DNA from 2 places in the Streptomyces sp. NPDC001348 genome. Region 1 is predicted to be linked to the other one. Evidence: riboswitches for the same ligand, from Rfam matches in the RefSeq annotation. Region 1 holds a riboswitch; the other holds the start of a gene.
What was found. Region 1 has a riboswitch for glycine ahead of gcvP (aminomethyl-transferring glycine dehydrogenase). Riboswitches for the same ligand answer to the same signal wherever they lie in the genome.
Positions count from the first base shown of each region.

Region 2: linked by a shared signal. The riboswitch ahead of gcvT (glycine cleavage system aminomethyltransferase GcvT) and the one ahead of gcvP (aminomethyl-transferring glycine dehydrogenase) in region 1 are both predicted to bind glycine.

Region 1 covers NZ_JBSFIK010000012.1:174,499-184,545, reverse strand. Annotated here, with positions in the region: gene ftsR (transcriptional regulator FtsR) at 1-70, shown strand, start outside; gene ACWC21_RS15870 (bifunctional nuclease family protein) at 156-629, shown strand; gene ACWC21_RS15865 (MerR family transcriptional regulator) at 895-1,578, shown strand; gene ACWC21_RS15860 (DNA polymerase IV) at 1,676-3,085, shown strand; gene ACWC21_RS15855 (PRC-barrel domain-containing protein) at 3,207-3,590, opposite strand; glycine riboswitch at 3,704-3,799, shown strand; gene gcvP (aminomethyl-transferring glycine dehydrogenase) at 3,977-6,862, shown strand; gene ACWC21_RS15845 (TOBE domain-containing protein) at 6,910-7,329, opposite strand; gene ACWC21_RS15840 (TOBE domain-containing protein) at 7,408-7,809, opposite strand; gene ACWC21_RS15835 (extracellular solute-binding protein) at 8,257-9,549, shown strand; gene ACWC21_RS15830 (carbohydrate ABC transporter permease) at 9,559-10,047, shown strand, end outside.
Region 2 covers NZ_JBSFIK010000034.1:39,051-49,097, reverse strand. Annotated here, with positions in the region: gene ACWC21_RS29630 (ABC transporter permease) at 1-891, opposite strand, end outside; gene ACWC21_RS29625 (ABC transporter substrate-binding protein) at 964-2,715, opposite strand; gene ACWC21_RS29620 (ABC transporter permease) at 2,771-3,769, opposite strand; gene ACWC21_RS29615 (enhanced serine sensitivity protein SseB C-terminal domain-containing protein) at 4,124-4,957, opposite strand; gene ACWC21_RS29610 (enhanced serine sensitivity protein SseB) at 5,037-5,828, opposite strand; gene ACWC21_RS29605 (AAA family ATPase) at 5,901-6,578, opposite strand; glycine riboswitch at 6,725-6,825, shown strand; gene gcvT (glycine cleavage system aminomethyltransferase GcvT) at 7,008-8,141, shown strand; gene gcvH (glycine cleavage system protein GcvH) at 8,260-8,637, shown strand; gene glyA (serine hydroxymethyltransferase) at 8,652-9,920, shown strand; gene ACWC21_RS29585 (L-serine ammonia-lyase) at 9,996-10,047, shown strand, end outside.

The DNA of each region.
Region 1 (10,047 bases):
GCTGGCAGCGCTCACGGTGAGGCTGCACGCGGCTCTGGTGCAGACCGCGCTCGGGGTACGGCTGCCTTGACTGGTACTGGTGTACGGGGGCCGGATCGGGCACCCGTTCCCGGCCCGACTACCCAAACGTCCCGGGCACGGCCTAGGGTTGCTGTGTGAACGAGCTCGATGTCGTAGGTGTCCGGGTCGAAATGCCCTCCAACCAACCGATCGTGCTCCTGCGTGAAGTGGGCGGCGACCGGTACCTCCCCATCTGGATCGGACCGGGGGAGGCCACGGCGATCGCCTTCGCCCAGCAGGGCATGGCCCCCGCACGACCGCTGACCCACGACCTGTTCAAGGACGTGCTGGAGGCCGTCGGTCAGGAGCTCACCGAAGTACGCATCACCGATCTGCGTGAGGGCGTCTTCTACGCGGAGCTGGTCTTCGCCAGCGGCGTCGAGGTGAGCGCCCGCCCGTCCGACGCCATAGCGCTGGCTCTGCGCACCGGAACGCCGATCTACGGCAGTGACACGGTGCTCGACGACGCGGGCATCGCGATCCCGGACGAGCAGGAGGACGAGGTGGAGAAGTTCCGCGAGTTCCTCGACCAGATCTCGCCCGAGGACTTCGGCACCAGCAGCCAGTGAGCGCGGGGGGCGGCAGACGGCGGACACGCGGTCCGTGACGGGTCCTTCGACGGCGTGTGACCGCTGGTGGCGGCGGCGCCCGGCCGGGGCCGACCAGAGCGTGCTGACGTTCCCCGCCAGCGCATTCGGCTAGCCTTTCCCCGCGGTGGGGCACGGGAAACCACTCTTAGGGTGATTATCACTCGGCGTGCCGAGTGTGGCGATCGTTGACGCACCCCTGGTGACTGCCTACCGTCGAGAAGGCAGGTCAAGGACGGAGGTCGGCGTGAGAAGCAGCGGCGACGGTACGGCTGGGGGTGCCCCCGGACGCGGTTTCGGGGAGAGCGGTCCGTACCCTTCCCCAAGCTCTCGGCTCCGCTCGGGCAGGGGGTACCCCCCTCATGCCGACGCGGCAGATCCCGTCCGGCAGCGGCCGACACCCGTGCCGAGCGGTGGAGGGGCGGCGTCCATGGCGTCCGAGCAGATCGGCTATCGCGGACCGACGGCCTGCGCGGCCGCCGGCATCACTTACCGGCAACTCGACTACTGGGCTCGCACCGGTCTGGTCGAGCCGAGCGTGCGGCCGGCCTACGGGTCGGGCACGCAGCGTCTGTACAGCTTCCGCGACGTGGTCGTCCTCAAGATCGTGAAGCGCTTTCTGGACACCGGAGTCTCGCTGCAGAACATCCGCACCGCCGTCCAGCACCTCAGGGAACGCGGCTTCAGCGACCTGGAACGCATGACGCTGATGAGCGACGGCGCCACGGTGTACGAATGCACCTCCCCCGACGAGGTCCACGCCCTGCTGCAGGGCGGCCAGGGGATCTTCGGGATCGCCGTGGGCGTGGTGTGGCGAGACGTGGAAAGCGCCCTCTCCCAACTGCACGGAGAACGCATCGACACCGGTGAGACCCTCGTCGGCCAGAATCCCGCGGACGAGCTGGCGCGGCGGCGCAACCGGGCGGTCTGAGCGCGGCTGCCGTTCGCCGGCGACGGGCGCGCCGGCGCCGGTGCGCCGGCCGACGGGGCGAGTGGCTTTGTCAGTGGCGTGGTGCAGCATCGGAGATGTGAGAAACGCGCCCACGATCCTGCACCTCGACATGGACGCCTTCTTCGCCTCGGTGGAGCAGGCGTCCAAGCCGAGCCTGCGCGGCAAGGCCGTCGTCGTGGGCGGTCTCGGGCCGCGGGGAGTGGTCGCCACCGCGTCGTACGAGGCGCGGGTCTTCGGAGTCCATTCGGCGATGCCGATGGCGCAGGCGCGACGGCTCGCCCCGAACGCGGCCTATCTCGTTCCCCGCTTCGGGCTGTACCGCTCGATCAGTGAGCAGGTCATGGCGTTGCTGCGGGCGCTGTCCCCGCTCGTGGAGCCGTTGAGCCTGGACGAGGCGTTCGTGGACCTGGAGGCCGGAGGAGCGGCCTGGGACGAGCAGTCGGCGCGCCTGGCTGGGGCGAGGCTGCGCTCGGACATCCGGGTGGTCACGGGGCTCACGGGGTCGGTGGGCCTCGCCGCCTCCAAGATGCTCGCGAAGATCGCCTCCGAACAGGCCAAGCCGGACGGGCTCGTGGTCATCGAGCCGGGCACGGAGCGGGCCATGCTCGGGCCCATGCCGGTGCGCACCCTGCCCGGGGTGGGCCCGGCGACCGGGGACCATCTGCGGCGGGCCGGGATCACCACGGTCGACGAACTCGCCGAGGCGGGCGAGGACGAGCTCGTCCGGCTGCTGGGGAAAGCCCATGGCCACGCCCTGTACGCCATGGCGCTGGCACACGACGAACGCCCGGTCGTGGCGGAGCGGGAGGCCAAGTCGGTGTCGGTCGAGGACACCTACGACGTGGACATCCACGACCGGCTCCGGGTCGGTCTGGAGGTGCAGCGGCTGGCCGACCGGTGCGTGCGGCGGCTGCGCGGGGCCGGGCTGTCCGGACGGACCATCGTGCTGAAGGTGCGGCGGTACGACTTCTCGACGCTGACCCGGTCCGAGACCCTGCGCGGGCCCACCGACGATCCGGCGGTGGTGCGGGAGGCCGCGGCCCGGCTGCTGGACTCCGTCGACACGACCGGCGGCGTACGGCTGCTCGGTGTGGGGGTGTCCGGGCTCGCCGACTACACGCAGGAGGACCTGTTCGCGCAGGCGGCGGGCGAGCTGACGGAAACCGCGGCGGAGGAGGCGGTGACCGAACCCGTCGAGCACCAGCCGACGCCGGCCGAACGGCGCTGGCCCGCGGGGCACGATGTACGGCACACCGAGTTCGGCCACGGCTGGGTGCAGGGCAGCGGGCTCGGGCGGGTCACCGTGCGCTTCGAGACCCCCGACTCGGAGCCCGGCCGGGTGCGGACCTTCCGGGTCGAGGACCCGGCCCTGGAACCGGCGGATCCGCTGCCGCTGACCGCCGGGGCGGCCGCGGGCGGTCATCGGGACCGTGCGGGGGACGAGGAGGCCCGGGGCGCGGCGAGCGGTTCCCCAGGGGGCTGGTGACGGGTCTCCGCGGCGTCGCGGCGATCCATCGGCGGCCCCTGGCGACAGGCCCCGGAGGGATGTGGATGAGCCGGGCAGAGCGGTCGGCCGGATGGCGGACCGGGGCGACGCGTCCGGTGCGCTACGTCGGTCCGGCCGTCTCGTCCGTGCCCGCGAGATCGCCGAAATCGTGGTTCGGGAGCGGGGGAGAGGGGGTCACGTCGAGGCCGTAGTGGTGGTAGAGCTGGAGTTCCTGCTCCGGGGAGAGATGGCGGCCGACGCCGAAGTCGGGTGCGTCCTTGATGAGGGACCGGTCGAAGGGGACCTGAAGGGCGCCGTCGATCAGCTCGCTGGGCTCCAGAGGGACGAAGGCGTCCCTGGAGAACAGTCCGGTGCGTATGGCCGCCCACTCCGGCTCGCCGGTCGCGTCGTCGAGGTAGACCTCGTCGATCGTGCCGATCTTGTCGCCGTTCCGGTCGAACGCCTTGCGGCCGATCAGGTGGCGCGGATCGATATCGGTTCGCACGGTCCCTCCTCTTGGTCGCAACTCATCCGTAAGCACTACGAAAGAGCACATTCAGGGAGGCGGCCACTCGAGGCTCGCGCGTCGACCTCGCTGGTACGCTGGCAAGCGGCTGCTGACCCCGTGCGGGAGAGTCCTCCGGACACCATCGGAGGCGCCGAAGGAGCAAATCCTCCCCGGAATCTCTCAGGCCCACGTACCGCACGGACGAGGTCACTCTGGAAAGCAGGGCGGGTGTCTCGACGGCTTCCGCTCTCACCGACGGTGAAAGCCGGGGCCTTCGGGCGACCCGGTGAAGCTCTCAGGTCGAGATGACAGAGGGGGAGGCCGTCGGGGTATCCGTACCGGGGTGCCCCTCGAAGGTCGCGTCAGACCAGGAGGCCTCCGCAATGACCGCCCACCGCACTCCGCTCTCCGAGCTCGAACAGGGCATTCCGTTCGAGCAGCGCCACATCGGCCCCGACCAGGAGGCGCGGGCCAAGATGCTCGCGCACGTCGGCTACGGCTCACTCGGCGAACTGACCGCCGCCGCGGTACCGGACGTGATCAAGAACGCCGACGCCCTGGACCTGCCGGGCGCCCGCACCGAGGCCGAGGTGCTCGCCGAACTGCGTTCCCTCGCCGACCGCAACCAGGTGCTCGGCTCGATGATCGGCCTGGGCTACTACGGGACCTTCACGCCGCCCGTCATCCTGCGCAACGTCATGGAGAACCCGGCCTGGTACACGGCCTACACGCCGTACCAGCCGGAGATCTCCCAAGGGCGGCTCGAGGCCCTGCTGAACTTCCAGACGATGGTCGCCGAGCTCACCGGGCTGCCGACCTCCGGTGCCTCGCTGCTGGACGAGGGCACCGCCGCGGCCGAGGCGATGGCGCTCTCCCGGCGCATGGGCAGGAACAAGAAGGGCCTCTTCCTGGTCGACGCCGACGCGTTGCCCCAGACCGTCGCCGTGATCCGGACCCGTGCCGAACCGGCCGGCGTGGAGGTCGTGGTCGCCGACCTCAGCGAGGGCATCCCGGCCGAGGTCGCCGAGCGTGAGATCAACGGCGTGCTGGTCCAGTACCCCGGCGCCTCCGGGGCCGTACGCGACATCAGGCCCGTGATCGAGCAGGCCCACGGGCTCGGGGCGCTCGTCACCGTCGCCGCCGACCTGCTGGCGCTGACCCTGCTGACCTCCCCGGGCGAGCTCGGCGCGGACATCGCGGTCGGTACGACCCAGCGCTTCGGTGTGCCGATGGGCTTCGGCGGCCCGCACGCCGGTTACATGGCGGTGCGCGAGAAGTTCGCCCGCAGCCTGCCGGGCCGTCTTGTGGGCGTGTCCGTGGACGCGGACGGGCACAAGGCCTACCGGCTGGCGCTGCAGACCCGTGAGCAGCACATCCGCCGGGAGAAGGCCACCAGCAACATCTGCACCGCTCAGGTGCTGCTCGCCGTCATGGCCGGCATGTACGCCGTCTACCACGGCCCCGAGGGCCTGCGGAGCATCGCCCGGCGCACCCACCGCTACGCCACCCTCCTGGCCGAGGGTCTGAGGGCGGCCGGGGTCGAGGTGGTGCACGGCGCGTTCTTCGACACGGTCACCGCGCGCGTGCCGGGCAGGGCCGCCGAGGTGGTGGCCGCGGCCCGGGAGAACGGGGTCAACCTGCGGCTCGTCGACGCCGACCATGTCTCGGCCGCCTGCGACGAGACCACGACCCGGGACCGGCTGGCCGCCGTGTGGTCGGCCTTCGGGACCGACGCGGACATCGAGGCACTGGACGCGGCGACCGGGGACGCGCTGCCCGAGTCCCTGCTGCGCACCGACGAATACCTCACCCACCCGGTCTTCCACCAGCACCGCTCCGAGACGGCGATGCTGCGCTACCTCCGCCGGCTGGCCGACCGCGACTACGCGCTCGACCGCGGCATGATCCCGCTGGGCTCCTGCACCATGAAGCTCAACGCGACCACCGAGATGGAGCCGGTCACCTGGCCGGAGTTCGGGCAGCTTCACCCCTTCGCGCCCGGGGAGCAGGCGCAGGGTTACCTCACGCTCATCCGTGAGCTGGAGGAACGTCTCGCCGAGGTCACCGGCTACGACAAGGTGTCGCTGCAGCCCAACGCCGGCTCGCAGGGTGAGTTCGCCGGCCTGCTCGCCGTGCGCGGCTACCACCGCGCCAACGGCGACGACCAGCGGACCGTGTGCCTCATCCCGTCCTCCGCGCACGGCACCAACGCCGCCAGCGCGGTGATGGCCGGCATGAAGGTCGTCGTCGTCAGGACCGCCGGGGACGGCGAGATCGACGTCGAGGACCTGCGCGCGAAGATCGAGCAGTACCGCGACGAGCTGGCCGTGCTCATGATCACGTACCCCTCGACGCACGGTGTGTTCGAGGAGCACGTCGCCGACATCTGCGCGCAGGTGCACGAGGCCGGCGGCCAGGTGTACGTCGACGGCGCCAACCTCAACGCCCTGGTCGGTCTCGCCAAGCCGGGCCACTTCGGCGGTGACGTCTCGCACCTCAACCTGCACAAGACGTTCTGCATCCCGCACGGCGGCGGCGGCCCCGGCGTCGGCCCGGTGGCCGTGCGTGAGCACCTCGCGCCGTACCTGCCGAACCACCCCCTCCAGCCGGCGGCCGGCCCCGAGACGGGCGTCGGCCCCATCTCGGCCGCGCCCTGGGGCTCGGCGGGCATCCTGCCGATCTCGTGGGCGTACGTCCGCCTGATGGGCGGCGAGGGCCTCAAGCGGGCCACCCAGGTGGCCGTGCTCTCCGCCAACTACATCGCCAAGCGCCTCGAGCCGCACTACCCGGTGCTCTACACCGGCCCCGGCGGCCTGGTCGCGCACGAGTGCATCATCGACCTGCGGCCGCTGACCAAGGCGACCGGAGTGTCCGTGGACGACGTGGCCAAGCGGCTCATCGACTACGGTTTCCACGCGCCGACGATGTCCTTCCCGGTGGCCGGCACGCTGATGATCGAGCCGACCGAATCGGAGGACCTGGCCGAGCTGGACCGTTTCTGCGAGGCGATGATCGCGATCCGCGCGGAGATCGAGAAGGTCGGCACGGGCGAGTGGCCCGTCGACGACAACCCGCTGCGCAACGCTCCGCACACCGCCGGTGCGCTGGGCGGCGAGTGGGACCACGTCTACAGCCGGGCGGAGGCCGTGTTCCCGGCGGGGGCCTCGGCCGCCGACAAGTACTGGCCGCCGGTGCGCCGTATCGACCAGGCCTTCGGCGACCGGAACCTGGTCTGCTCCTGCCCGCCGCTGGACGCCTACGAGGACTGACAGAGCGTGTGGGGCCCCGTCCGTGTCCGGACGGGGCCCCTTCGCGTTCACGCCGTCGCCAGCGACACCTCGGTCGACTTGATCAGGGCGACCACGTCGGAGCCCACGAAGAGGCCGAGGTCGATGGCCGCCTCCTTCGTGATCGCCGCGGTGATCCTGCCGCCGTCCACGGTGATCTTCACATGGGCCATGACCTCGCCGAGCTCCAGGTGGGTGATCGTTCCGGAGAGCCTGTTGCGGATCGAGAGGCCCTCGACCCTGCTGGTGGCCAGGGAGACCTCCGTCGACTTCACCAGGGCGCGGACGGAGACCCCGGGGGCCAGGGCCAGTTGCTCGACGGCCTCCGAAGTGATGGCCGCGGTGAGGTCCTGGCCGCCGTCCAGGCGGATCTTGACCGCGGCCATCACGTCGCCGGGATGGACGGCGGTGACGGTGCCGGGGAGCTGGTTGCGGATGCTCAGGGTCATGGCTCATCACCGTAGTGCGAGAGCACCTTCAGTCAGGGTATGCGCGGGTTTGCGTCGCCTTGGCCGCCATCGGACCGATCACACACGGTCGATATGTACATTCGTCGACTTCACTCGTGCGGTGGCCTCCATGCCGACCTCCAGGCCCAGTTCCTCGACGGCCTCCCGGGTGAGGAGGGAGACGAGCCTGTGGGGGCCGGCCTGGATCTCCACCTGGGCGGCGACGTCGCCGAGCTTGATCGCCGTGACGATGCCGGGGAAGGCGTTGCGGACGGAGGTGTAGGAGCCGGCGGAGTCCTCGTCGTTGCCGCCCGCCTTCGCGAGTTCCACGGAGAACGCGGCGAGGTCCTTGCCGTCGACGAGCCGTCGCCCCGCCTCGTCGCGGTGGGTGGCCACCCGGCCGGCGTCCGCCCAGCGGCGGGCGGTGTCCGGGCTCACGCCGAGCAGCCGTGCTGCCTGGCCGATCGTGTAGGACTGCATGCCGGTCACGATAGGGCGCGCACGGTGGACCCGCGGACCAGGGGGGTGGGGCGTTCACCGCCGCGGATCTCAGTCCCGGGTGAGGGCTCGCGCGCCGACGGGACGCACAACTCGGCGGACGACCGGGGAAGTTGTCACGGGCCCCCGCCCGGAACCCGCCGTCTTCGAACTGGTTCGACCACCGGCGGACTACCTGATGCACGACACCTTGACGCCTCTGAGCGGCCTTTCTAGAGTCGCGGTTCGGAACGTTCGATGATATCGCCGAATGTTTCGGCTCTTCCATGTGTACTGCTGCACGTCCCGCGGCGGCACTTCTGGCCAGGGGATGCCGATTTCGCCGCAACAAGCGTCGCCCGAAGGGTTGCCACCCGGCAAGAGCGGTCTCTAGGGTGCGGCGCAGCTTTCCGGCGTAGTTCCGAAAGTTTCGAAGAGAAGGAGCGCATCATGGGCGACCCGGCACTCTCCCGCCGCGGCTTCCTGGCGGCCTCCGCCGCGGCCGGTCTGGGCATGACGGCACTGAGCGGCTGCGGCGGCGACTCGGGCGGAGGGTCGTCGAACGGCACGACCACGATCGAGTGGTGGAACATCTCCACCACCCAGCCGACGAAGACGGTCTGGGCCGGTCTGGCCAAGAAGTTCGAGGCGCAGAACCCCAAGGTCAAGGTAAAGATCGTTCAGATGGAGAACGACGCCTACAAGTCGAAGATGACGGCGCTGATCGCCTCCGGGAAGCTGCCGGACATCTTCCACACATGGGGCGGCGGAGTGCTCCAGCAGCAGGTCGACGCGGGCCTCGTCGAGGACCTCACCGACAGGACCAAGCCCTGGTCCGACGGAATGCTGTCCGTCGCCAAGCAGCCGTACCTCCTCGGCGGCAAGCTGTACGGCATACCCTTCGACATCGGCATGATCGGCTTCTGGTACAACAAGGCGCTCTTCAAGCAGGCCGGCATCAGCACCCCGCCCACCACCTGGAGCGGCTTCCTCGACGCCGTGCGCAAGCTGAAGGCGAAGAACATCACGCCGATCGCCGTGGCCGGCAAGGAGAAGTGGCCCGAGATGTACTACTGGGCCTACCTCGCCATGCGCACGGCCGGAATCGACGCGCTGAAGAAGGCCGACCAGAGCAAGGACTTCACCGACCCCGGGATCGTGCAGGCCGGACAGCACCTCAAGGACCTGGTCGACCTCCAGCCGTTCCAGAAGGGGTTCCTGGGCGCCGGGTACTCCACCCCGACCGGCCAGGCGGCCACCGTGGGCAACGGCAAGGCGGCCATGGAGCTCATGGGGCAGTGGGCCCCGGTCGTCGAGGCCGACTCGGGCAAGGGACTCGGCTCGAACCTCGGCTTCTTCCCCTTCCCGGCCGTCGAGGGCGGAAAGGGCGCGATCACCGAGGTGTTCGGCGGTGGCGGCGGGCACGCCCTGCGCAAGGGTGCCCCGCAGGCGGCCGTCGACTTCCTGAAGTTCTTCGCCTCCGAGACCACCGACCTGGAACTCGTGAAGAAGACCAACACCCTTCCGGTGGTCCCCGGCGCCGAGAAGGCGCTCTCCGACCCCAACACCAAGGCGGTGCAGGCCCAGTTGAAGGGTGCCACCGGCTTCCAGCTCTACCTGGACCAGGCGTACGCGCCCGCCGTCGGCCAGGAGGTCAACGACAGCGTCGCCGCGCTGATCGCCGGTTCGAAGTCACCCGAGCAGGTCGCCCAGTCGATCAGCAAGGCCGCGAAGGAAGCGTAGTAGCCGGCGATGACCTCGACCTTCCTCCCGGACAAGCGGACGGACCCCGGCGTCGCCCCCTCCTCCCCGGCGGCGACGTCGGCCCGGGGACGGGCGCGCCGGCGCCTGGTGCACTGGCTCACCGCGGTCGCCTTCCAGGTGCCCGCGCTGGTGCTGTTCATCGGGCTGGTGCTGCTCCCGATGCTGTTCGCGCTGTACGCCGCGTTCTTCCGCTGGGGCGGCTTCGGCATGCCCTCCGACTACATCGGCACGGACAACTTCACCCAGCTCTTCAAGGACGACGTCTTCCTGGGCGACCTGTGGCGCTGTCTGCTCCTGGTGGTCCTGTCCCTCGCCCTGCAACTGCCGTTCGCGCTCGCCATGGCCGTCGCGCTCAACCAGCGGCTGCGCGGGCGCGCCTTGTACCGGATGCTGTTCTTCGCTCCCTACGTCCTGTCCGAGGCGATCACCGGCGTGCTGTTCAGCATGATCTTCGCCCCGGACGACGGGCTCGCCGAC
Region 2 (10,047 bases), on a different contig from region 1:
GTCGGTGATGCCCTGTACCGCGTACTGGCCGACACCGGGCAACGAGAACACCGACTCCGTGATCACGGCACCGCCGAGCAGCAGGCCGATGTCCATGCCGAAGACGGTGATGATCGGTGTGAGGGCGGCGCGCAGTCCGTGCCGGGTGATGACCGTGCGCTCCTGCAGGCCCTTCGCCCGGGCCGTGCGGATGAAGTCCTCGTTCATCGTCTCCAGCATGCCCGAGCGGGTCAGCCGGGCGTAGATGGCGGAGTAGAGCAGGGCGAGCGAACACCAGGCCGGTATCAGGGTGTTGGCCCACTGCGAGGGGTTCTCGGTGAAGGGGACGTAGGTCTTGCCGAAGATCGGCCACTGGTACTCGAAGAGCAGGATCGCCAGGTTGCCCGTGAAGAACATGGGCAGCGAGACGCCGGTGAGCGCGATGCCCATGAAGGCCCGGTCGTAGACCGAGCGCGGCCTCAGCGCGGAGATCACACCGGCCACCACACCCGAGACCAGCCACAGCACGGCGGCGCCCAGGGCCAGGGAGAGGGTGATCGGGATGCGGGAGGTGAGCTCCGGCCACACCGCCTGGTGATTCTTGAAGGAGTAACCGAAGCAGGGTGCGTCGCAGTGCGCCGTGGTGGGGCCGAGGTCGTATGTGGCGCCGGCCACGATCCCCTTGATGAAGTGCCAGTACTGGACGTAGACAGGCTGGTCCAGACCGAGGTTGTGCTTGACAGCGGCGATGTCCGCCTTCGACGGGCTCTTGCCGATGTACTGCTGCGCCAACTGGTCCGCTGTCTGGCCGGCAAGCCGTGGCAGCAGGAAGAAGATGGCGAAGGTGACCGCGGAGACGACCAGCAGCAGGATCACTGCCGCGAACGTCCGGCGGAGGATGTACGAGATCACGGGGACCGGCGCTGGCGCCCGCGGGCCGCTGAGCCCGCGGGCACCAATGCCTTCACCTGCCTTCCGGGGCTGCTACTTCGACGCGACGCCGATGTTGAGGTAGTCGTACTGACCGCTGAAGGCCGACGTGGAAACCAGGTTGGTGTAGTTCTGCGGGCGGCCCAGCAGGACCTTGAAGTAGGTCAGCGGGACCAGGACCGCGTCGTCCATGGTCTTCTTGTCGATCTGCGTGTAGAGGCTGTTGCGCTCGGAGGTGTCCGGAGTGCCGATCGCCTTGCCCAGCAGGTCGTTGACGTCCTTGTTGTCGTACTGCGACAGGTTGGTGTTACCGGACTGGCTGATCGCCTTGCCGTTCAGGATCTGCTGCAGGAAGCCGTAGCCGGAGGGCCAGTCGGCACCCCACTGCATCATGATCAGGCCGATGTTCTGCTTCTCGGTGAACTTCGGCACACCCGCGTAGTCGGTGAAGTACTTACCGGACGGGTACTGCTTCAGGCTGGCGTTGATGCCGACCTTCTTCAGCGAGTCGATGATCGCCGTGGCGGCGTCGATCTCCTGCTGGCGGTCGGAACGGGCCGAGATGTTGGTCGAGATCGACGACTTGCCGCAGGCCTTGAGCTGGTCCTTCGCCTTGGCCGCGTCGCCCTTGTTGCCGGAGGTCGCGTAGACGTCGGACTTCGAGTAGCCGGGGATGTCCGGCGGCAGGACGGTGGAGGCGATGTCACCGCGGATCGGGCCGCCCTCGGCGGTCTGCACCGAGACCTTGTCGATCGCGTACTCCACGGCCTTACGGCACTCGGGCTTGTCGAACGGCTTCACCTTGGTGTTGATCGCCATGTAGACCAGGCGGCCACCGTAGGTGTTGTCCGTGTTGGCCTTCTTCGAGGCGTCGGTGAGCACCTTGGCCTGCGTGGAGGCCTGGACACCCGTACCGGCCAGGTCGATCGCGTCACCGGCCAGGACGTCCTGGTCGATGGTCTCCGCGTTGACCTTCAGCTTGACGACGATCTTGTCCGGCAGCTGCTTGCGCAGCGGGTCGGTCTTCGGGTCCCAGTTCGTGTTGCGGACGAGGACGGCCTGCTTGCCGTCCTCGTAGCTCTGGAACTTGTACGAGCCCGAGGACACGATGTGCTTGACGTAGTCGACGCCCGTGTCCTTGGACTGGGGCACCGGAGCCGTCTGCGGGGCAGCGACCAGGTAGTCGAACTCCTGGAAGGGCTGCTTCAGGTGGAAGACGATCGTGGTGGCGTCCGGGGTCTCGATGGAGGAGAGGCCCTTGGCGCTCTTGTCCTTGTACGGACCCTTGTACTTGTCGCCGTCCTTCATGAACTGCTGGAAGTAGTTCGGGCCGAGCGACAGCACGTCACGCGCGAAGTTGGAGCGCTCGACGGCGTACTTGACGTCCTTCGAGGTGATCGCCGTGCCGTCCTCGTACTTCAGGCCCGAACGCAGCTTGTACGTCCAGGTCTTGCCGCCCTCGCTGGAGACGCCCTTGCTCGCGGCGAGGTCCGGGACGAGGGTGTTGCCCTCCGCGCCGGCGCCGGGCTTGAACGTCATCAGCGGGCGGGCCCACAGCCGGCTGAGGTTGTACATGTACGCGTAGTACGTGTTGCCCGGGTCGAACGAGTCCGGGACGTCGGACAGCTCGTAGGTGAGCGTGCCACCCTTCTTGTCCGAGGCGTTGACGACGCCCTTGGTCGCGGCGTTGGCCCCAGCGGACTTGGTTCCGTTGCCGTCCTTGTTGTCATCGGCCTTGCTGCAGCCTGCCACGAGCAGACTGGCGGAGCCGATGGCCGCGATCGCGGCCAGCGCTGACCTTCGCATGATGGGCGCTTTCCCCTCCATTGTTGGAAACTTTTCGGGCTCTCGGCGGCATGCGTCAGCGGCTGCGCGGGTCGAGAGCATCGCGGAGACCGTCACCGAGCAGGTTGAACGCCAGGACGGTCACGAAGATGGCGAGACCGGGCACGATCATGTATTGGGGATCGACCTGGTAGTAGGTGACCGCTTCGCGGAGCATGCCGCCCCAGGACGCCTGCGGGGGCTGGATGCCGACGCCGAGGAAGCTCAGCGACGCCTCGAAGAGGATGTTGGTGGGGATGAGCAGCGTCGAGTAGACGATGATCGGGCCGACCAGATTGGGCATCAGCTCGCGGAAGAGGATGTACGGGCCCTTGGCGCCCATGCCGCGGGCGGCGTCCACGAACTCGCGCTCGCGCAGGGCGAGGGTCTGGCCTCGCACGATCCGGCCCAGGTAGGGCCAGTTGAAGAAGCCGATGACGAAGATGAGCACGCTCAGGTGCAGCGGCAGCCCGTTGAGGCCGAACGCGCCGCCCTGGAGGGTGGCGGAGATGGCGATCGCGAAAAGCAGGAGGGGGAAGGCGAGGAACGTGTCCATCAGCCGGCTGATGACCGAGTCGACCCGCCCGCCGTAGTAGCCCGCGACGACACCCATGACGGCGCCGATCACGTTCGACAGGATCGTGGCGCCGAAGGCGACCACCAGCGACACCCAGGAGCCTTCCAGCACACGGGTGGCGATGTCCCGGCCGAACTTGGGGTCCACCCCCAGCGGGTGGTCCAGGCTCATGCCGCCCCAACTGCCCTTGGGCAGCGAGGTGTCGGGCACGATCAGGTCCTGGTGGAAGGCGTTGGGGTCGAGACCGAACATGGCCTGGATGGGGCGGGAGAGGATCGCGACCAGGATCAGAAGGATCACGATGACGCCGCCGGCCACGGCGACCTTGTCCCTCTTGAACCGGGACCAGGCGATCTGCCCCAGGGAACGGCCCTCGATCTGCCCCTTACCGGCACCCTCGAGCACAGCTTCCGGCTGTGCCTCGGCTGCCGCCCCGGTGGTCTCGATCGGTGCGGTCACAGTGACCCGACCCCTCTCGCCGGTGGTGACCGGCCTGTGCCTGCCGCGGATTGCGGCTTTGTCGACTTGCACACTCGCTCACGAAGTCATCCACCTCGTGCCTGAGTCGCGAGTCTTCAGCGTCGTCGCGATCACCCGCCAGAGCTGACGGGGAAAGTATGCGTAACCGTGATGCTGTTCGAAGGATTCCGTTATCCGAACAGCGGGTAACGGCCCTCGGACGCGGGATAGTTGGGACATGAGGCCTTATTCCGGGCATTTCATGACCATCGGCGGCGATCTACGCGCGAAGAAAAGTGCCGACCGCGTGCCGCCGGCAGACGGAACGCGGAGGTCCGATGCGCTCGGTGATGTTCAGTAGCCGCCGGGCGCCGACGGGTAACCGTACCCGGCGGCCGGGGCCGGGGGCTGGACGGGAGCGTGCGCCTCACGGTCGTAGAACGGGCGGGCCTTGGCCCGCATCCACAGGGCGACGGGGTCGTACTCGTCGGACATCGCGACGGTCGACACCGGCAGTCCGTCCGGGACCGCCCCGATGGACTGCTGCATCATCGCGCGCACCGAGTCCACGGACGGGGGCGAGGTGTCGTACACCTCGAGGCCGATGGCGAGGTACGGCGCCCCGAGCGCGGGCTGCACCCAGGCACGGCGCAGCGAACGGACCGCCGGGGTGCGGTGCGCGTTCTGCGCGAGCAGGGCGTAGAACTGCGGGACCTCGATCCCCGGTTCCGACAGGCGCAGCGGACCGGCGGGCTGGCGGTCCAGGCCGGTGGCGATGCGGCGCAGGTCGAGCCAGGGGACGCCGACACCGCCGCCCGGGGCGTGCGGGTTGAGCCAGAGGCCGTAGTGGTCCGGGTAGAGGGTGCGGGCCACGTCGACCGCGTCGACCACTTCGTACGACCGGTTCCAGCCGCTGGCCGACAGTTCCTGGGCGGAGGTGACGCAGGGGGCGTAGCCGCAGCCGTCCACCTCCATGTTCCCGTACTGGGCGTCGGGGGAGCCGGCCTGGCCGTGCCACAGGAGCATCCACACCTGGCCGGAAGCCGGGGTCGCGAGCGCCCTGAGCAGCGCCTCGTAGGCGTCGTAACGCCCGGGCGTCACCTGGCGCAGCATGTGCTCGACGCTGCCGCTGCGGCTCGCGCTCACCTGTCTTACCGCCCCTTCGAGAAGTTGCCCCGCGTTTGGCATCAGCTTAAGCGCCCACGAACTTCGGACTGCCTGTCCGTCGGCGGTGTGAACGGGCCGTGGTCCCCCGCGCCCGGGCGGCTCAGTGACCGTACTGGTAGAAGGGCCGCACGCTCGTCTTCAGCCAGTCGCCCACCGGGTCGTCGGTCACGTCCAGCAGGACCAGGTTGACGGGCCACTGCACCGGAGCCCTCCCCAGCGCCCTGCCCAGCGCCTCGAGCGGCAGTGCCCTGAGGTCGCCCTCCCACTGGGAGAGCTCGACGCCTATGAACATGACCGGGTCGGCCGTCTCGATGACGGCGAGGCAGCGGCGGGCGGTGAGGACGACCCCGATCGCCGCGAACTCGGCGGAGGCGGCGGTGAGGAAGTCGATCGGGTCCTCCTGCCAGTCGGGCTCGTAGAGGCGGACACGGCCGCCGCTCGCGGGGCCGTCCAGCGGGGTGCGTCCGGCGCGGCACAGCTCGGCCACCGCGGACGGCGGAAGCGGGACGCCCAGCATGCCGTCCGGGTTGACGACGATGCCGGCCTGCGGGGGCAGACCGCGGGCGAACTCCACGGCGGGGGCGACGGTGTACGCCATGTGGGCGCCGACGACCTGGCGGAACTGTTCCTCGGAGCTGAACACCGGTACGTACGCCTGGCCGTCGATCTCCACCGTGGGCAGGTCGAGCGGGCCGCCGGGCGCACCGCGGCCGTTGGGCAGCGGGACCCACAGGAAGCTGCGGCCCAGGACCTCGATGATCCGGCCGCCCGCCGAGGGGATGCCGAACGAGGCCGACAGCACCTCCTCCAGCTCGTTGCCGGGCCATCCGCCGTGCGAATGTGGGTGCGTCTGTGCCGGGAAGTCCGCGGGAAAGTCCGCCGGGAAGTCCATCTGCCTACCGCCTGCTGGGACCAACTGTTGTGGCTGAAAGGCTAGCGGGTACCTGCGCCCGGCTCGCGGGTCTCACCGGTCCGCGAAGCCGATCCCGCGCAGTACGTCGGCCGCGTCCCGGTCGAGCAGCACCGCCGAGCCGCAGCCCTCGGGCAGTTCGCCCCGCTCCACCGCGCGCAGCAGCCGGGCGGCCGCCCTGCGGTGCCGCAGGAAGGCGTACCGGGAGACGCCCCGGCCGCGCTCGCGCTGGCCCTCCCGGGCCGTGGCGGGCGCGACGTCGAGCAGCAGCAGGTGCAGCGCGCCGCCCCGGCGCCTGGCCTCCCGGGACAGCCAGCCGCGCACCCAGGACTGCGTGCCGCAGTCGTGTACGACGACCCCCTCGCCGGTCCGCAGGGCCCGGCGCAGTCGCGCGTAGTGGGCGAGGCGGACCAGGGGGCGGTACACCGCGTAGGGGAGGAAGCGGGGCATGCGGTGTGCCCAGTGGTCGCGGGCGTCCTGGGAGTCGATGCGGATGCCGTCGACGGCACGGTGCATCAGGGTCGACTTGCCGCTGCCGGGCAGGCCGGTGACCACCACCAGGTCGCGGGGGCCGAAGAGCAGGCCGTGCGGGCTGTGTCCGGCGCGGTCGCGCAGGTCGCGGACGACGGGTGCCGGGCGCAGGCCGCGCCGCTCGCGGGCCGGGGCGGCGGGCTGCCGGGGCACCGCGACGCCCGTGGTCGTCGCGTAGGCCGAGGTCCTGTTCACCGTGATCGTCCTCCCTGTGGTCAGGAAAGGTTCTCCCCACCGAATGTAAAGAGAAGGTAATGCACGGTGTCTCCCGATTGGGTGCCCGTAGTGCCACAGCCCGGTCACAAGTGACGCGCTATAGTGTGCCCGCCAACTGCATACCGGCCGTTTGAATCCGCGCGGGAGAGTCCCCGGGCAGCAGCTTCGCCGGGGCGCCGAAGGAGCAAGTCCCTCCCTTGAATCTCTCAGGCCCCGTCACCGCGCGGGTGAGGCACATCTGAAAAGCGGGCCGCTGCGACAGTGGCTCCACCCAAGGTGCAAGCCGTGCCTCCCCTCGGGGCGATCATGGCGAACCTCTCAGGTTCCGATGACAGATGGGGAGGAACGACCTCGCCTTCCCCACGCTCGAACGAGCTCGCGCGGGAGGTGCCCCCATACCCTGGGAGACGACCGATGAGCAGTACCGAACCCCGCCGTACCGCGCTCGATGCGCTGCATCGCTCGCTCGGCGCGACGATGACCGACTTCGCCGGCTGGGACATGCCGCTGCGCTACGGCTCCGAGCGCGACGAGCACCTCGCCGTGCGGACCAGGGCCGGGCTCTTCGACCTCTCCCACATGGGCGAGATCACCGTGACCGGCCCGCAGGCCGCCGCCCTGCTGAATCACGCCCTCGTCGGGAACATCGCCTCGGTCGGTGTCGGCCGCGCCCGCTACACCATGATCTGCCGGGCCGACGGCGGCATCCTGGACGACCTGATCGTCTACCGCCTGGCCGACACCGAGGCCGGGTCTTCTCACTACATGGTGGTGGCCAACGCCTCCAACGCCCAGGTGGTGCTCGACGCCCTGACCGAGCGGTCCGCCGGCTTCGACGCCGAGGTCCGTGACGACCGGGAGGCCTACGCGCTGATCGCCGTCCAGGGCCCCGAGTCCCCCGGCATCCTGGGCTCCCTCACCGACGCCGACCTCGACGGCCTGAAGTACTACGCCGGCCTGCCCGGCACCGTCGCCGGCGTCCCGGCGCTCATCGCGCGCACCGGCTACACCGGCGAGGACGGCTTCGAGCTCTTCGTACGGCCGGAGCACGCGGTCGAGCTGTGGCAGGCGCTGAGCAAGGCGGGCGAGGGCGCCGGACTGGTGCCCTGCGGCCTGTCCTGCCGGGACACGCTGCGGCTGGAGGCGGGGATGCCGTTGTACGGGCACGAGCTGAGCACCTCGCTCACCCCCTTCGACGCCGGGCTCGGCCGGGTGGTGAAGTTCGAGAAGGAGGGCGACTTCGTGGGCCGCGAGGCGCTGGCCGAGGCCGCCTCCCGGGCCGAGCAGAACCCGCCGCGCGTCCTGGTCGGCCTGGTCGCCGAGGGCCGCCGGGTCCCGCGCGCCGGGTACCCGGTGGTCGCCGGCGGCGAGGTGATCGGCGAGGTCACCTCCGGTGCGCCCTCCCCGACCCTGGGCAAGCCCATCGCCATGGCCTACGTCGACGCGGCGCACTCGGCGCCGGGCACACCGGGCGTCGGCGTGGACATCCGGGGCAGCCACGAGCCGTACGAAGTCGTGGCACTGCCGTTCTACAAGCGGCAGAAGTAGACACTGGGCGGATGCGCCGGCGTCCGAACGTGACCCTGCGCACACTTCCGCTGCTCACAGAAGCTTCCAGCAGTCCCGCATGCACCAGCACTCCCCCGCGTACAGGAGAATCCAGGCCATGAGCAACCCCCAGCAGCTGCGTTACAGCAAGGAGCACGAGTGGCTGTCGGCCGCCGAGGACGGCGTCTCGACGGTCGGCATCACCGAGTTCGCGGCCAACGCGCTCGGCGACGTCGTCTACGCCCAGCTCCCCGAGGTCGGCTCCACGGTGACCGCGGGCGAGACCTGCGGCGAGCTGGAGTCCACCAAGTCGGTGTCCGACCTGTACTCGCCGGTCACCGGTGAGGTCACCGCGATCAACGAGGACGTGGTCGACGACCCGTCGCTGGTGAACTCCGCCCCCTTCGAGGGCGGCTGGCTGTTCAAGGTACGCGTCACGGACGAGCCGGCCGACCTGCTCTCCGCCGACGAGTACGTCGCCCACACCGCCGGCTGAGGAGTCGTAGCCGTATGACTGTCCTGAACACGTCCCTGCACGAGCTGGACCCGGAGATCGCCGCCGCGGTCGACGCCGAGCTCGAGCGCCAGCAGTCCACCCTCGAGATGATCGCCTCGGAGAACTTCGCTCCGCTCGCGGTGATGGAGGCGCAGGGCTCGGTCCTGACGAACAAGTACGCCGAGGGCTATCCGGGCCGCCGCTACTACGGCGGCTGTGAGCACGTCGACGTCGCCGAGCAGATCGCCATCGACCGGGTCAAGGAGCTGTTCGGCGCCGAGTACGCCAACGTGCAGCCGCACTCGGGCGCCTCCGCCAACCAGGCCGCCCTGTTCGCGCTCGCCCAGCCCGGTGACACCATCCTCGGCCTGGACCTGGCGCACGGCGGCCACCTCACCCACGGCATGCGGCTGAACTTCTCCGGCAAGCAGTTCGACGTGGTCGCCTACCACGTGGACCCCGTGACCGGCCTGGTCGACATGGCCGAGCTGGAGCGGCTGGCCAAGGAGCACCGGCCGAAGGTGATCATCGCGGGCTGGTCGGCGTACCCGCGGCAGCTGGACTTCGCCGGGTTCCGCCGGATCGCCGACGAGGTCGAGGCGTACCTGTGGGTCGACATGGCGCACTTCGCGGGCCTGGTCGCCGCCGGGCTGCACCCCAACCCGGTGCCGTACGCGGACGTGGTCACCTCCACCACCCACAAGACCCTCGGCGGCCCCCGCGGCGGCATCATCCTGGCGAAGAAGGAGTTCGCGAAGAAGCTGAACTCCTCCGTCTTCCCGGGCTTCCAGGGCGGTCCCCTGGAGCACGTGATCGCGGCGAAGGCGGTCTCCTTCAAGGTCGCCGCGTCCGAGGACTTCAAGGAGCGGCAGCGTCGTACGGTGGAGGGCGCGCGGATCCTCGCCGAGCGGCTGACCGCCGCCGACGCCCGTGAGGCCGGTGTGAACGTGCTCTCCGGCGGTACGGACGTGCACCTGATCCTGGTGGACCTGCGTAACTCCGAGCTGGACGGGCAGCAGGCCGAGGACCGGCTCCACGAGGTGGGCATCACGGTCAACCGGAACGCCGTCCCGAACGACCCGCGCCCGCCCATGGTGACGTCGGGGCTGCGGATCGGCACCCCGGCCCTGGCCACCCGCGGCTTCGGGGCGGAGGACTTCGCCGAGGTCGCCGACGTGATCGCCGAGACGCTGAAGCCGTCCTACGACGCGGAGGCGCTGAAGGCCCGGGTCAAGGCCCTGGCCGGCAGGCACCCGCTGTACCCCGGTCTGAACAAGGCCTGAGAAAGCAAGTCCCCGGTGGGGCACCCGGTACCTGTACACCGGGTGCCCCACCACCCCCCGCACTGAGGAGTCACCGTGGCCATATCGGTCTTCGACCTGTTCTCGATCGGCATCGGCCCGTCCAGCT